3 regions of the Cyanobium sp. Aljojuca 7D2 genome follow, and region 1 is predicted to be linked to each of the others. Evidence: predicted binding sites of a transcription regulator. Region 1 holds the regulator's gene; each other region holds the start of a gene.
The links. Region 1 encodes NtcA, which controls nitrogen genes in cyanobacteria. Its sites were predicted from a motif close to GTANCNNNNGNTAC; they were not measured.
Positions count from the first base shown of each region.

Region 1 (4,670 bases):
AGTCGCTGCAGGCGCGCCAAAGGCTGCCACGATGGCCGGACCCCGCAGCCACGCCTAATTTCCCCCCTGAAATCCGCCATGGATCCCCGTTTCCGCGTCGCCCTGATCGCCGCCACGCCCAACCCCCAGCAGTGCGTGTATGCCGGCATGCACCAGGACTACAGCGAGGGGTTTGTCGCCGCAGACTCCGCCAACTGGCCGGACGAAACCAAGGCGGGAGAGATCTGCATCAAGCGGCTGCTGGCCGGAGAGCGGGGCCACTACGGCCCCCTGGAGCACGCCCAGATCGTGCTCAACGTGGGCTGGTTTCCCCACTCGGTGATGCAGCAGGCGCGCACGCACCGGGTGGGGGTGAGCTTTGACGTGCAGTCGATGCGCTACACGGGCGATCGCATCTGCAAGGCGGCCAACGGCGAGCTGGAGCTGGAGGAGGTGTTTTACCTCCGCCCGGTTTGCAGCTACAGCGACCGACAGGGCAAGAAATACGCCTACACCGACGAGCAGCGGGCCGTGGATCTAGATCTCTGCCGGGCGGCGGCGGAGCGCTACCGCGACCTGCTGGCGGCGGGCTTCGCTGAGGAGCACGCGCGCGGCATCCTGCCCTTCGACTACCGCCAGCACTTCGTGGTGAGCTTCACCCTGCGGGCCTTCCTGCACTTCCTCGACCTACGGGCCAAGCTCGATGCGCAGCAGGAAATCCGCGAGCTCTGCGACCTGATGTGGCCCCATCTGCAAACCTGGACGCCCCAATTCGCCGACTGGTATGAGAAGAGCCGGCTGCATAAGGCTCGCCTGGCGCCTTAAATGCGGGCGAGGGTGACTCGCTCGGGCTGGTGCTGGTATTTGCCGGCCCGATCTTGATAAGTGGTTTCGCAGGGATCGCCCTCAAAGAAGAGCAACTGGCAAATGCCTTCGTTGGCGTAAATCCGGCAATCAGCCCCGGAGGAGTTGCTGAACTCAAGGGTGAGGTGCCCTTCCCAGCTGGCCTCTGCAGGAGTGGTGTTGACAATGATGCCAAGCCGCGCATAGGTGCTCTTGCCCAGACAGATCACGGTGATATTGGGTGGCACCTTCATCTTCTCCAGCGCCACCCCTAGCCCGTAGGAATGGGCCGGCAGGATGAAATAGGCGCCATCTTCATCTTCATGCAGGGGCGCTGGCTCAAGGTTGGCCGGATTGAACCTCTTGGGGTTCATGATTGTGCCGGGCACGTGCCGGAAGATCAGAAACTCCTTCGCCGACAGCCGCAGGTCGTAGCCATAGGACGAGCAGCCGTAGCTGAGCACCGGCGAGCTGGCGGTGTCGGGATCCAGGTGACGCACCAGGCTCGACTGGAAAGGCTGCAGCATTCCGGCAGCGGCCTGCTCGTTAATCCAGCGATCGTTCTTGAGCATTAGAGACCTCGACGCAGCTGGGTGACCTGGTCGGCCATCGCCATCAGCTCAGAAGCCATGGCCGGACCGGTCAGGATGACATCCAGATGGGCCGGCCGGCGATCGAGGGTGGCCACGACGTCGGCCTTGTTGATGTAGCCCAGCTCCACCGCCAGACCCAGCTCGTCGAGCACCATCAGATCCACAGCGCCACTGAGCAACTGCTCACGGCTGAAGGCCCACACCTGGCGCACCGCCTCCACCGACTCCTGATCCTGGTCGGCGGCCCGCTCCGAGAGGCAGGCGGGCACCCCGGGCCGCAACCACTGCAGACGGCCACAAAGCCAAAGGCTGCTCTCCAGCCCCTGATCCACGCCACCCTTGAGAAACTGGCTCACCAGCACCCGACTGCCCAGCCCGGCGGTGCGCAAGGCCTGGCTGAGCACCGCACCGAAACTGCCCCGGAACGGAGCCGTGTGGATCTGGAGCAGGCCCTCCTGCTGGGCCACCAAACGGAGCACGGGAGCCGGAGAGACCGCCGCCAGGGGGCGATGGCCCGGGCGCTGGGGAGCGTGCTGGACCCCAGGAAAACCCGCTCCGGTTCCGGAGGTCAGACCTGGGACGGGCAAGCTGGCGGTCATGGACACCGAGTCAGGACAAGGGGCAGGACGAACGGGGACGCGACACCCCACCAGGGGAGTCGCGGCTGCGCCCCCCGAGGACCTGAATGTAGCGGGATCGGACCGTTCCACAAGCGAATGACACCATCCCTGGTGGAAACATCCGTACTGCTGCGCCCAAAACCAGCCAGGGGCAACAGCAAGGCGACGGCAAATCGTGTGCGTTGCTACAGGGGCACCCCCGGGTGATCCTTAGGGTCCGGCCACTTGCCTAAGCCACGATGGTTGGCGCCACCCACGGATTCAGCCGTACCGCCGCCACCCCATCGACCGGGGCCCCAGGGGTGGTGGCCGGCATGGGCAGCGCTGGCCAGGCCAGTCCCACCCTGCTGGAGGTGATCCGCGGGCTGGCCGGCAGCAGCGTCGAGACGATCGAACGGGGCAAAACGATCTTTTTCCCCGGCGATCCAGCCGAACGGGTGTACCTGCTGCGCCGCGGCGCGGTGCGGCTCTCGCGCGTCTACGAATCCGGCGAAGAAATCACCGTGGCCCTGCTGCGGGAAAACAGTCTGTTTGGGGTGCTGTCCCTGCTCACGGGTCAGCGCTCAGACCGCTTCTATCACGCAGTGGCCTTCACCAGGGTCGAGATGGTGACCGCTCCAGCCACCTCGGTGCGGCGCGCCATCGAGCAGGACGCCAGCGTCGGGCTGCTGCTGCTGCAGGGCCTCTCCTCACGGATCCTGCAAACCGAAACGATGATCGAAACCCTCACCCACCGGGACATGAGCTCGCGGCTGGTGAGCTTTCTGCTGGTGCTCTGCCGCGACTTCGGCGTTCCCAGCAGCGAGGGCATCACCATCGATCTGCGCCTGTCCCACCAGGCCATCGCCGAAGCCATCGGCTCCACGCGCGTCACGATCACCCGCCTACTGGGGGATCTACGCAACGACGGCCTGGTGCAGATCGACCGCAAGAAAATCACCGTCTTTGACCCGATTGCCCTGGCCAAACGCTTCAGCTGAGCGCTTCGGCTGAGGGGCAGGGATACTGGGGCCCGTTCGCAGACGCACGTGACCGGCTGGCTGCTGATCTTGGCGCTGCTGACCCTGGGGGGAGTGCTCTCCACCCTTGGTGACCGGCTGGGCAGCCGGGTTGGCAAGGCGCGCCTCAGTCTGTTCAAGCTGAGGCCCCGACGCACCGCGGTGTTGATCACGGTGCTCACCGGCAGCCTGATCAGCGCGGTCTCGCTGGGGCTGATGCTGCTGGTCAGTGAGCGCCTGCGCACGGGTCTGTTCGAGCTCGATCGGCTGGAGGATCGTCTGCAGAGCAGCCGTCGCCAGCTGGCCAGCAGTCAGGCCCAACTGGCCACCAGCCAGCAAGAGCTCAACCGGGCCGAACAGGGGAAACGGGATGCGCAACAGCGGTTCGAACAGGCCCAGGCCCGGGCCAATCAGCTGCGTCAGGAACTGGCTCCGCTGGTTGCCCAACGCAACAGCCTGGAGGTGGAACGCACCCGGCTCAGCCGTGAGGTGCAAGCCCGCGACGCTGACATCCGCCGCACCGAAACCGAACTGGCCCAGGTGCACCGCCGCATTGCCGCAGGCGCCCAAGAACTCAAGGATCTGGAGAGCAACCTGATTGCCCTGCGCCGCGGCGATGTGGTGATCACCAGCGCTCAGACCTTGGCCAGCGCCAAGGTGACCCTGGAGCGGCCCGAGCAGGCAAGCTCCGTGATCACGGCCCTGCTGCAGCAAGCCAACCTCACCGCGTTCCGGCGGGTGTTGCCTGGCCAACCGGTCGACCGCCAAATCCTGCTGGTGCCCAAGAGCGACATCGCCAAATTGGAAGGCCTCCTGGCCAAACCCGGCAGCTGGGTGGTGAGCATCCTGTCGGCCGCCAACGTGTTGCGGGGTGAGCGCCAGGTGCTCGCCTTCCCCGACCTCCGCCCAAACCGGGCTGTCGTCAAGGCCGGCGAGGTGTTGGCCAGCACCACCATCGAAGGCGACCTCAGCAGCCTGGAAGCGATCAATCGCCGGCTCAACCTGCTGTTGGCGGCGGCCTATGCCAAGGCCCAACGCCAGGGCACCGTTGCGGAGGGCCTGCAGTTTGATGCGGCCCGTTTGAGCCAACTGGGCCGCGATCTGAGCGAAAGGCCAGCGGGCCAGGTGGCGCAACTGGAAGCCTTGGTCGTGCGCGATGCCGACACCCCCGACCCGATTGCGGTGGACGTGCGCTGGCTGCGACCTGGCGCGCCGGCCGGCGATGGCCCAGGCCCCCGACGGCCATGACGGCGGGCTTGATCGCGGGGCTCGATCCCGGCCGCAGCAAATGTGGCCTGGTGCTGGCCGATCTAGCGCAAGCCCTCGTTCTGGAGGCGGCGATCCTGCCCCCCGAGGCAAGTCGGGCCCAGCTCCAGGCCTGGCAACACCAGGGGCTGACCCGGGTGGTGGTGGGCAACGGCACCAGCAGTGGCACCTGGCGCGGCCAGCTGGCCGCACTGGCCCTGGAGCTGGAGCTGGTCGACGAGCACGGCAGCACCCTGGCCGCCCGCGATCGCTACTGGGAGCTGTATCCAGCCAGCGGTTGGTGGCGGCTGCTGCCGGCAGGTCTGCGGCTGCCCCGCCGCGACATCGACGATGTGGTGGCCCAGCTGTTGGTGGAGCGTCACAGCGGCTTA
Region 1 covers NZ_JAGQCX010000005.1:126,997-131,666, reverse strand. The annotation lists gene KBY57_RS07300 (thioredoxin domain-containing protein) at 1-58, shown strand, start outside; gene thyX (FAD-dependent thymidylate synthase) at 79-804, shown strand; gene dcd (dCTP deaminase) at 801-1,394, opposite strand; gene KBY57_RS07285 (cob(I)yrinic acid a,c-diamide adenosyltransferase) at 1,394-2,014, opposite strand; gene ntcA (global nitrogen regulator NtcA) at 2,275-3,015, shown strand; gene KBY57_RS07275 (DUF3084 domain-containing protein) at 3,064-4,281, shown strand; gene KBY57_RS07270 (resolvase) at 4,278-4,670, shown strand, end outside.

Region 2 (4,670 bases), on a different contig from region 1:
TCCACGGTCAAGCCCCTCGGAGATCGCATTTTCATCAAGGTGTCGGAGTCGGAGGAGAAAACCGCCGGCGGGATCCTGCTGCCCGATACCGCCAAGGAAAAGCCCCAGGTGGGCGAGGTGGTTCAGATCGGCCCCGGCAAGCGCAATGACGACGGCAGCCGCCAGGCTCCCGAGGTCAGCGTGGGCGACAAGGTGCTCTACAGCAAGTACGCCGGTACCGACATCAAGCTGGGCAGCGACGAATTCGTGCTGCTCTCCGAGAAGGACATCCTCGCCATCGTCAACTGAGCTGATCCTGCGCGCCAAGCGATCACCTGAGGTGGTCGCTTAAGCCCGTTTCCGATTCACGAACCAACCCCATACCGACATCGCCTTCCATGGCTAAGCGCATCATCTATAACGAGAACGCCCGCCGGGCCCTCGAAAAAGGCATCGACATCCTGGCTGAGGCCGTTGCCGTCACCCTCGGTCCCAAGGGCCGCAACGTGGTGCTGGAGAAGAAGTTCGGCGCTCCCCAGATCATCAACGACGGCGTCACCATCGCCAAGGAGATCGAGCTCGAGGATCACATCGAGAACACCGGCGTCGCCCTGATCCGCCAGGCCGCCTCCAAGACCAACGACGCCGCCGGTGACGGCACCACCACCGCCACGGTGCTGGCTCACGCCATGGTTAAGGCGGGCCTGCGCAACGTGGCCGCCGGCGCCAACGCCATCACCCTCAAGAAGGGCATCGACAAGGCTTCCGACTTTCTCGTCGGCAAGATCAAGGAGCACGCCAAGCCGATCTCCGACTCCAGCGCCATCGCCCAGGTGGGCACCATCTCCGCCGGCAACGACGAAGAGGTGGGCTGCATGATCGCCGACGCCATGGACAAGGTCGGCAAGGAAGGCGTGATCTCCCTCGAAGAAGGGAAATCGATGACCACCGAGCTGGAGGTCACCGAGGGCATGCGCTTCGACAAGGGCTACATCTCGCCCTACTTCGCCACCGACACCGAGCGGATGGAAGCGGTGCTCGAGGAGCCCTACATCCTGCTCACCGACAAGAAGATCGGTCTGGTGCAGGACCTGGTGCCCGTGCTCGAGCAGATCGCCCGCACCGGCAAGCCTCTGCTGATCATCGCCGAGGACATTGAGAAGGAAGCCCTCGCCACCCTGGTGGTGAACCGCCTGCGCGGTGTGCTCAACGTGGCGGCTGTGAAGGCGCCTGGCTTCGGCGATCGTCGCAAGGCCATGCTCGAGGACATCGCCGTTCTCACCAACGGTCAGCTGATCACCGAGGACGCCGGCCTCAAGCTGGAGAACGCCAAGCTGGAGATGCTGGGCACCGCCCGCCGCATCACCATCAACAAGGACACCACCACCATCGTGGCCGAGGGCAACGAGGTGGCCGTGAAGGCCCGCTGCGAGCAGATCCGCAAGCAGATGGACGAAACCGACTCCTCCTACGACAAGGAGAAGCTGCAGGAGCGTCTGGCCAAGCTGAGCGGCGGTGTGGCCGTGGTCAAGGTGGGCGCTGCCACCGAGACCGAGATGAAGGACAAGAAGCTGCGCCTGGAAGACGCCATCAACGCCACCAAGGCGGCCGTTGAAGAAGGCATCGTTCCGGGTGGTGGCACCACCCTGGCCCACCTGGCTCCCGCCCTCGAAGAGTGGGCCAAGGCCAACCTGTCCGGCGAGGAGCTGATCGGCGCCCACATCGTGGCTTCCGCCCTCACCGCGCCCCTGATGCGCATCGCCCAGAACGCAGGCGTCAACGGCGCTGTGGTGGCTGAGAACGTGCGCAACAAGCCCTTCAACGAGGGCTACAACGCCGCCACTGGTGAGTACGTCGACATGCTGGCCGCCGGCATCGTGGACCCCGCTAAGGTGACTCGCTCCGGGCTGCAGAACGCGGCTTCGATTGCCGGCATGGTGCTCACCACCGAGTGCATCGTGGCCGACATGCCCGAGAAGAAGGACGCAGCTCCTGCCGGCGGCGGCATGGGCGGTGGTGACTTCGACTATTGATCTCTTCTTAGATCAACGGTCGATTCCCGATTCTTCCGATCCAACGTCGAGCGCCCCTGCGGGGGCGCTTTTTTGTTGCCGCGGTGCGACGTGCCTGTATCGGTTCACACCAAAAGGGCGACTTTGGTAGCTGTTGCTACGGGTTGTCGCGGGGTGGCTGGCCAGGGTGCGGAGACCGTTCAGGCATTGCCTTGGCCTCCACACCGCTTCTTCTGCTGGTTGATCCGGCCCTGCGCAGTGCCAACAACGGCTTCGTGCTGACCAGCGCTGCGCTCGTGCTGATGATGACGCCGGCTCTGGCCCTCTTTTATGCCGGCTTTGTGCGCAGCCGCAACGTGTTGAACACGATGGTGATGAGCTTCGCGGCCATGGGTCTGGTCAGTGTGCTCTGGGTGCTGTTCGGCTACAGCCTTGCCTTCTCGCCCGGCCAGGGCGTGTGGGCTCCCTTTATTGGAGGGCTGCAGTGGGCGGGTTTGAGCAACTGGTCGGCGCCCTATGGAGATGGTCAGCTCAGTCAGGGTGCGGTGGCCTTCTTTCAACTCACCTTCGCGATCATCACGCCGGCGCTGATCTCCGGGGCGGTGGTCGAGCGCATGAATTTCCGGGCCTGGCTGGCCTTTGTGCTCCTCTGGAGCACGTTCGTCTACCTCCCCCTCGCCCACATGGTGTGGGGGCCTGGTGGTTTTCTGGGGCCTGAGGGCCTGGGTGCTCTCGATTTTGCCGGCGGCCTGGTGGTGGAGATGGCCTCAGGGGTGGGCGCTGCGGTCACCGCAGCGGTGGTGGGACGTCGCCGCAACTATCCCGCTCACAACTCGCCTCCCCACAACGTGCCGTTCATCCTCCTCGGGGCTGGACTGCTGTGGTTCGGTTGGTTTGGCTTCAACGGTGGCAGTGGCCTGGTGGCCGGCAATCTCGCGTCGTTGGCGTGTCTCACCACCAATTCCGCCGGAGCTGCGGCAGCTCTGGGCTGGATGGTGATCGAAACCTTGCAGCGCGGTAAGCCCACGGCCGTCGGCGTGGCTACCGGTGCCGTTGCAGGTCTTGTGGCGATTACCCCGGCGGCGGGCTTTGTGAGCCCGATCAGTGCCCTGGTGATCGGGTTCGCGGCGTCGCTGGTGTGTAACTGGGCCCTGCAGCTGAAGAACCGCTCAGGCCTGGATGACAGCCTCGACGTGCTGCCGGTTCATGGTGTGGCGGGGTTGCTCGGCATCGTGTTGACGGGGGTGTTTGCTGTGAAGGCGGTAAACCCTGCCGGAGCCGATGGCTTGGTAGCCGGAAGTGCTGCTCAGCTGCTGATTCAGCTCAAGGCCGCTGGATTCACGCTGCTGTGGGTGGGGGTGGGCACCTTCGTGATCCTGCAGATTCTGCGGATGCTGATGCCGCTGCGGGCCAGCGAAACCGATGAACGCCAGGGCCTCGACATCAACGCCCATGGCGAGGAGGCCTACAACACCGAGTTCACGGTGTGATGCCTAGCTTTTGGCGGCGCTCTTGGCGTCAGGTTTGAAGGTGAGGGCCACACCGTTGTTGCAGTAGCGCTTACCGGTGGGCTTGGGGCCGTCACCGAACACGTGCCCTTGGTGGCCGCCACAGCGCTTGCAGTGGTATTCGGTGCGGGGGACGAGCAGTTTGAAATCCACCTGGGTGGCGATGGCGTTGGGCAGGGGCTGCCAGAAGCTCGGCCAGCCCGTGCCGCTGTCGTATTTGGCCTTGGAGCTGAACAGGGGCAGGGCGCAGCCGGCACAGAGGAAGGTGCCGGCCCGCTTTTCGCCGTTCAGGGCGCTGGAGAAGGGGCGTTCGGTGCCCTCCCGCCGCAGCACCTGATAGGCGGCGGGGCTTAGCCGCTGTTTCCAGGCGGCATCACTGAGCTGCCAGGTTGGATCCTGGGCCTTGGAGGCGGCGTTGGCTCGGGAGGCCCCGCCGAAGAAAGCTCCCAGGCTGGATCCCAATCCCACCAGCAGGTTGCGGCGCGGCATCGACATCGCGGTCTCAGCTCAGCCAGCCGGCGCTGAGCACCACGGCCAGTCCGAGAAAGATGGCCAGCAGGGTCCAGCTGATGCGGTTGAGCGTGGCTTCGGCGCTGCGGGCACTGGTGAACATCGAGCCCCCGCTGGCAGCGAGCCCACCCATGCCATCGCCCTTGGGGCTATGCAGCAGCACGCTGATGATCAGCAACACGCCACTGCCGATCCACACCCATGACAGCACCGACGTGATCACAGTTGTTTCCCTGGTGAGCGCAGGCTAGACGCCCAGGGTCTGGGGGATGCGGCTGGTGTCGGCGGTGCTGCCGGCGGGCAAGACCAGCGACGCGCCGCTCATCGTTGCTGGTTTCGGCAGGTTCAGGATTTCGAGGATGGTCGGGGCGATGTCGGCCAGCCCGCCTTGGTCGCGCAGCAGCACATTGGTGCCATGGCCGGGCAGTTTGCGCTTTTCGCCCTCCACCAGGATCACGGGCACCGGGTTGGTGGTGTGGGCGGTCCAGGGGCGGCCATCGGGCCCTTCCATCGTCTCGGCGTTGCCGTGGTCGGCGGTGATCAACAGGGTGCCACCCATGCGATTGGTGGCCTCCATCAGCCGGCCCACGCAGGCATCCACGGTGCTGATCGCTTCTGTGGTGGCCTCCATTTTGCCGGTGTGGCCCACCATGTCGGGATT
Region 2 covers NZ_JAGQCX010000008.1:74,721-79,390, reverse strand. The annotation lists gene groES (co-chaperone GroES) at 1-288, shown strand, start outside; gene groL (chaperonin GroEL) at 378-2,012, shown strand; gene KBY57_RS09695 (ammonium transporter) at 2,204-3,481, shown strand; gene msrB (peptide-methionine (R)-S-oxide reductase MsrB) at 3,485-3,988, opposite strand; gene secG (preprotein translocase subunit SecG) at 4,002-4,232, opposite strand; gene gpmI (2,3-bisphosphoglycerate-independent phosphoglycerate mutase) at 4,257-4,670, opposite strand, start outside.
Region 2: KBY57_RS09695 (ammonium transporter) is a predicted target of NtcA. The motif match lies at 2,139-2,152, and genes of this name have one in related genera.

Region 3 (4,670 bases), on a different contig from region 1:
CAGCACCTGGATCACCGGATCAAAGCCTTTGCCGATGAAGCGATTCAGGCCCAGCACGCCACCGATGGCGATGCCCACCACCGCTGAGAGCCCATAGCCCAGGGCCACCCGCTGCAGCGAGATCAGGATCTGCCAGCCCAGGCCCTTGCTGGTGCCACCGTCATCGAAGAACGGCTGACTGATGTAGGGATCCCAGGTGTCCACCAGCACGTTGATCGGACCCGGCAGACGCGCCACACCCAGTGCCATCGACAGGATCTGCCAGGCGATCAGAAAACCGCCGATGCAGATCAGATAAGGCATCAAGGCGCGCAGGGCGGGTTGCAGGCGGCGCGATCTGGCGGGTCGTCTGGAGCGGGGTGCAGGGCTGAGGGTGGTCATCGTGGACGTGAAGAACGACAGGGCGGTCCCCCTCGACCGGGGCAGATGCGGTCGCGGGGGCTGTGATGGATGGCACTGGCGCTGAGAGGGGAGCCCGCAGGTCCCCGGCAACGCTCAGCTCAGGGCCTTGATCTTGAGGCCGTCGAGATAGGCCTTCGGGTTTTCGGGATCGAACACCACGCCGTCGAAGAAGGTTTCCTTGCCGCGGGAATCGCTGGCGGGGATCGCAGCCTGCTGGCCGATGGCCGTAGCCGCTTCCTTCCAGAGGTCAGCGCGGTTCACCTTGTTCACCAGGGCATCGATGTCGGTGTTGGCCGGCAGGTAGCCCCAGCGCATGTCCTCGGTCACGAACCAGGCGTCGTGGCTCTTGTAGGGGAAGGAGGCGTTCTCGCTCCAGAAGCGCATTTTCAGCGGGCTGTTCTTCACAACCCGACCATCGCCGTAGTCGATGTCGCCGGCGAGGCGGGGCTTGATGTCAGCCACGCTGGCTTTGAAGTACTTGTCTTTTGCGGTGATTTCGCACAGTTCGTTGAGGTTGGCAGGGTCTTCGCACCACATCTGGGCTTCCTGCACAGCCATCAGCAGAGCCTTGGCGGCCTTGGGGTTCTGATCCACCCAGTCGGCGCGCATCGAGAAGGCTTTCTCGGGGTGGAATTTCCACAGCTCACCGGTCACGGCGGCGGTGTAGCCCAGCTTCTTGTTCACCAGCCGCTGGTTCCACGGTTCACCCACGCAGAAGGTGTCCATGGTTCCGGTCTGCATGTTGGCCACCATCTGCGGCGGGGGCACCACCACGAGGTCGGCATCTTTGTTCGGGTCGATGCCGTTGGCGGCCAGCCAGTAGCGCATCCACAGGTCGTGGGTGCCGCCGGGGAAGGTCACGGCCGCCTTGAACTTCTTGCCCTTGCCGCTCGCTTGCTGAGCTGCCTTGGTCAGACCGGCCTTGTTGTCGATGGTGAGCTTGTCGGCGAGGAAGTCTTTCGACACCGACAGGCCCTGACCCTGCAGATTGAGCCGCGCCAGGGTGTACATCGGCAGCGGCTGTTTGCTCTTGGTGATGGTGCCGGCGGTGAGCAGCAGCGGCATGGGTGAGAGGATGTGAGCGCCGTCGATGCCGCCCTTGGCGCTGCCCAGCTCGAGGTTGTCGCGGGTCACGGCCCAGGAGGTCTGCTTCACGACCTTCACGTCGGGCATGCCGTGCTTGGCGAAGAAACCCTTCTCCTTGGCGATGATCAGCGGGGCCGCGTCGGTGAGGGCGATGAAGCCCAAAGTGGCGCCCGCCACTTCAGGTGCATCCGCGCCGGACGCTGTGCTGGCGGTGGGGGGTTTTTTGCTGCTACCACCGCAGGCGGCAAGCCACAGGGCCCCCGCAGCTGAGCCGGCGGCCGTGATCAGAAATTTGCGGCGGGACAGATTGGACATGGATGGGACTGGTGCGTGAAGGGCTCGTCGCCAAACAAACAGCCGCCCTCCACCCAGCAATGGCGGGCGGAAGACGGCATGGGCGGCTGGTGCTGGTGTTGGCGCACAAGCTGACCAACAGGGACAGATCACCATGGCAGCCGTGACCCTGAAGGTTGCCGTTGTTACGGATCCGGGGATTGAGGGGTGCCGCTTGAGCTCAGGAGCTGGCGCAGGCGCTCGCCACTGCGGGCTGCCAGAAAGGCGCTGGCCTGCGCGAGGGCTTCCGTCAGTGAGCTGAACTGGTCGGACAACCAGAGGTAGGCACCCACGTTCCAGAGCAGGGCGTTGACCAGAGGGCCCTCCCCCCGAAGGGCAGCCCCAGCCTGCACCCGCCAGGTGTCCAGATCGCTCCAGGGCAGCTCATCGCTGTGCAAGCCATGGTCGCGGGGGTGGACCAGGATGCGCTCCGGTTCCCGGCCCTGGCGCAGCCGGGCCGTGATGCCGGCCCGGGAGGTGGGCAGATCCGTGGATCCCTCCAGTCCCTTGACGGTGAGAACGTCCGTTTCACCGGCGGCGGCCAGGGCTTCCCAGGCCCGGCTCTCGGTGGGTGGATGCACGAAGCCGCTCACCAGCAGGTGGTCGCCGCGATGGGGCGTCCACAGCAGCTCCAGGCTGGCCACCGGTGGGCGTTTGCCGATTTCGTCGCGGGCCGGCAGCAACCGTTCGGCGGCGGGGAAGTGATCGGGTTGGTGGCTGAGGGCGAGGTTGTGATCGGTCAACCGCTGCTGCAGGGCGGCCAGGCTCAGCCCGCGCCACTCGATCCCGAGCGCCGCGAACAGCTCCGCCAGGGTGATGCCGAATTTCACCGGCATCGGTTGGCCGCCGTGGAGCACCACCGGCAGCCCGGCGCTGGCCAGCACCAGGGCGATCAGCGGCAGCAAGGGAGCTGTGCGGCTGCGGCCGTCGTAGGGCACGCCGAAGCAGAGGGCCCGCCGCCCCGGTGTCTCCAGCACCGGGCCATGGCTGCGGTAGCTGTCGAGCATGCCGGTCAGTTCGATCGGCAGGGGTCGGCGGATCCGGTGGGCGATCAGGAACGCCCCCAGCTGGGCGTCACTGGCCAGGCCCTGCAGCATCAGGTGCATCGCCTCGCGGGCTTCCTCGCGGCTGAGGCCCGTGCTGGTGTGCTCGCCGCTGCCCACCTTGCCGATCAGCTCCCGGAAGCGGGCCCGTTCGGGACCGAGAGCCTCCAGCTGGCGCTGGCGGCGGTCATCGGTCAACGGATCAGTTGGTAGCGGTTGCAACACGGCAGGCGGGTGTGACGGCGGACGATGCAACGGTCTCCTGAAAGGAGATCCTCGGTTACCGGGTGGCTCCGCTGTGCTGGCCGCCACCTTTCCAATCCGATTCCAGCGGCGCAGCCCTCATTGGCGTTTGCTCGGACCCCCGTCGTTGCACTGGTGCGACGGGATCCCCGAGGCCCTTGTTGTTGCTGCACTTGTCATGACCCGCTCATCGGCTCCCCTCGCCGAGTCCCCGGCTGCCCTCACCAAGATCGAGCAGGCCAAGGCCGAGCTCTGCGGACTGGAGCTGGCACCGCGCCTTGCGGAGCTGGGCCGCCAGGGCTGGGAAGCGCTCGATGAGGCCACGCTCACGATCCGGCTCAAGTGGCTGGGCATCTTTTTCCGCCCGGTCACGCCCGGGCGCTTCATGGTGCGGCTGCGCCTGCCCAACGGTGTGATCACCACTGAGCAGCTGGCGGCGCTGGCTGAGGCTGTCGACCGTTGTGGTGAGCACGGCAGCGCCGACCTCACCACCCGCCAGAACATCCAGCTGCGGGGCCTGCTCCTGGAGGACATGGCACCCTTGATGGGGGAGCTGGAGCGGGTCGGCCTCACCAGCCGCCAGTCGGGCCACGACAACCCGCGCAACGTCACCGGCAATCCCCTGGCCGGCATCGACCCCGAGGAGATCGTCGACACCCGGCCCCTGGTGGATGCCATCCAGGCGGCCCTGCTGGGTCCGGCCGGCCCGCGCAACCTGCCCCGCAAGTTCAACGTGGCCGTCGGCGGCGCTCCCGACAGCTTTCTCCTCCACAACGACCTGGCCTTCCTGCCGGCCCACCACAACGGCGCGCTGGGCTTCACGGTGATGGTGGGCGGTTTCTTCTCGGCCCAGCGCAACGAACTGGCGATCCCGCTGGGGCTGTGGCTGCCGGCCGAGCAGCTACCCGGCTTCACCCTGGCGGTGCTGCGCCACTACGAGCGCTCCGGCAATCGCCAGCAGCGCAACAAGAGCCGGTTGATGTATCTGATCGACCAGCTGGGTGTGGAGAGCTATCGCCAGGCGGTGCTCAGCACCTGGGCGGAGCTGGCCGCTGAGCTGGGGCAGGGCCAGGCCGGTGATCCCGCCACCGCTGCCGCCCACGACGGCAGCCATCTGGTGACCCGGGCGCCCCGCGATGGCCTGGGTGTGCAATCTCAAAAGCAGCACGGCCTGCACTGGGCGGGGCTGCATGTGCCGATGGGGCGCCTGGATGCCGAGGGGATGGTGGAGCTGGCCCGGCTGGCCCGCATCTATGGCAGCGGCGAGCTGCGCCTCACCGAGGCCCAGAACGTGCTGATCGTGAATGTGCCCGGCGAGGGTGTGGAGGCCCTGCTGGCCGAACCGCTGCTGCAGCGCTTCCGCCTCGATCCCTCACCCCTGCAGGCCGAGGCGGTGAGCTGCACCGGCAACGCCTATTGCAGCTTCGCCCTGATCCCCACCAAGGGAGCGGCCCAGGCGGTGCTGGAGGAGCTGGAGCAGCGCGTTGAGCTGCCCCATGCGGTGCGGATGCACTGGACTGGCTGCCCCAACGCCTGCGGCCAGCCCTACATGGGCCAGATCGG
Region 3 covers NZ_JAGQCX010000002.1:209,365-214,034, reverse strand. The annotation lists gene ntrB (nitrate ABC transporter permease) at 1-381, opposite strand, end outside; gene KBY57_RS03370 (CmpA/NrtA family ABC transporter substrate-binding protein) at 496-1,803, opposite strand; gene KBY57_RS03365 (anthranilate phosphoribosyltransferase family protein) at 1,968-3,062, opposite strand; gene KBY57_RS03360 (ferredoxin--nitrite reductase) at 3,286-4,670, shown strand, end outside.
Region 3: KBY57_RS03365 (anthranilate phosphoribosyltransferase family protein) is a predicted target of NtcA. The motif match lies at 3,074-3,087, and genes of this name have one in related genera.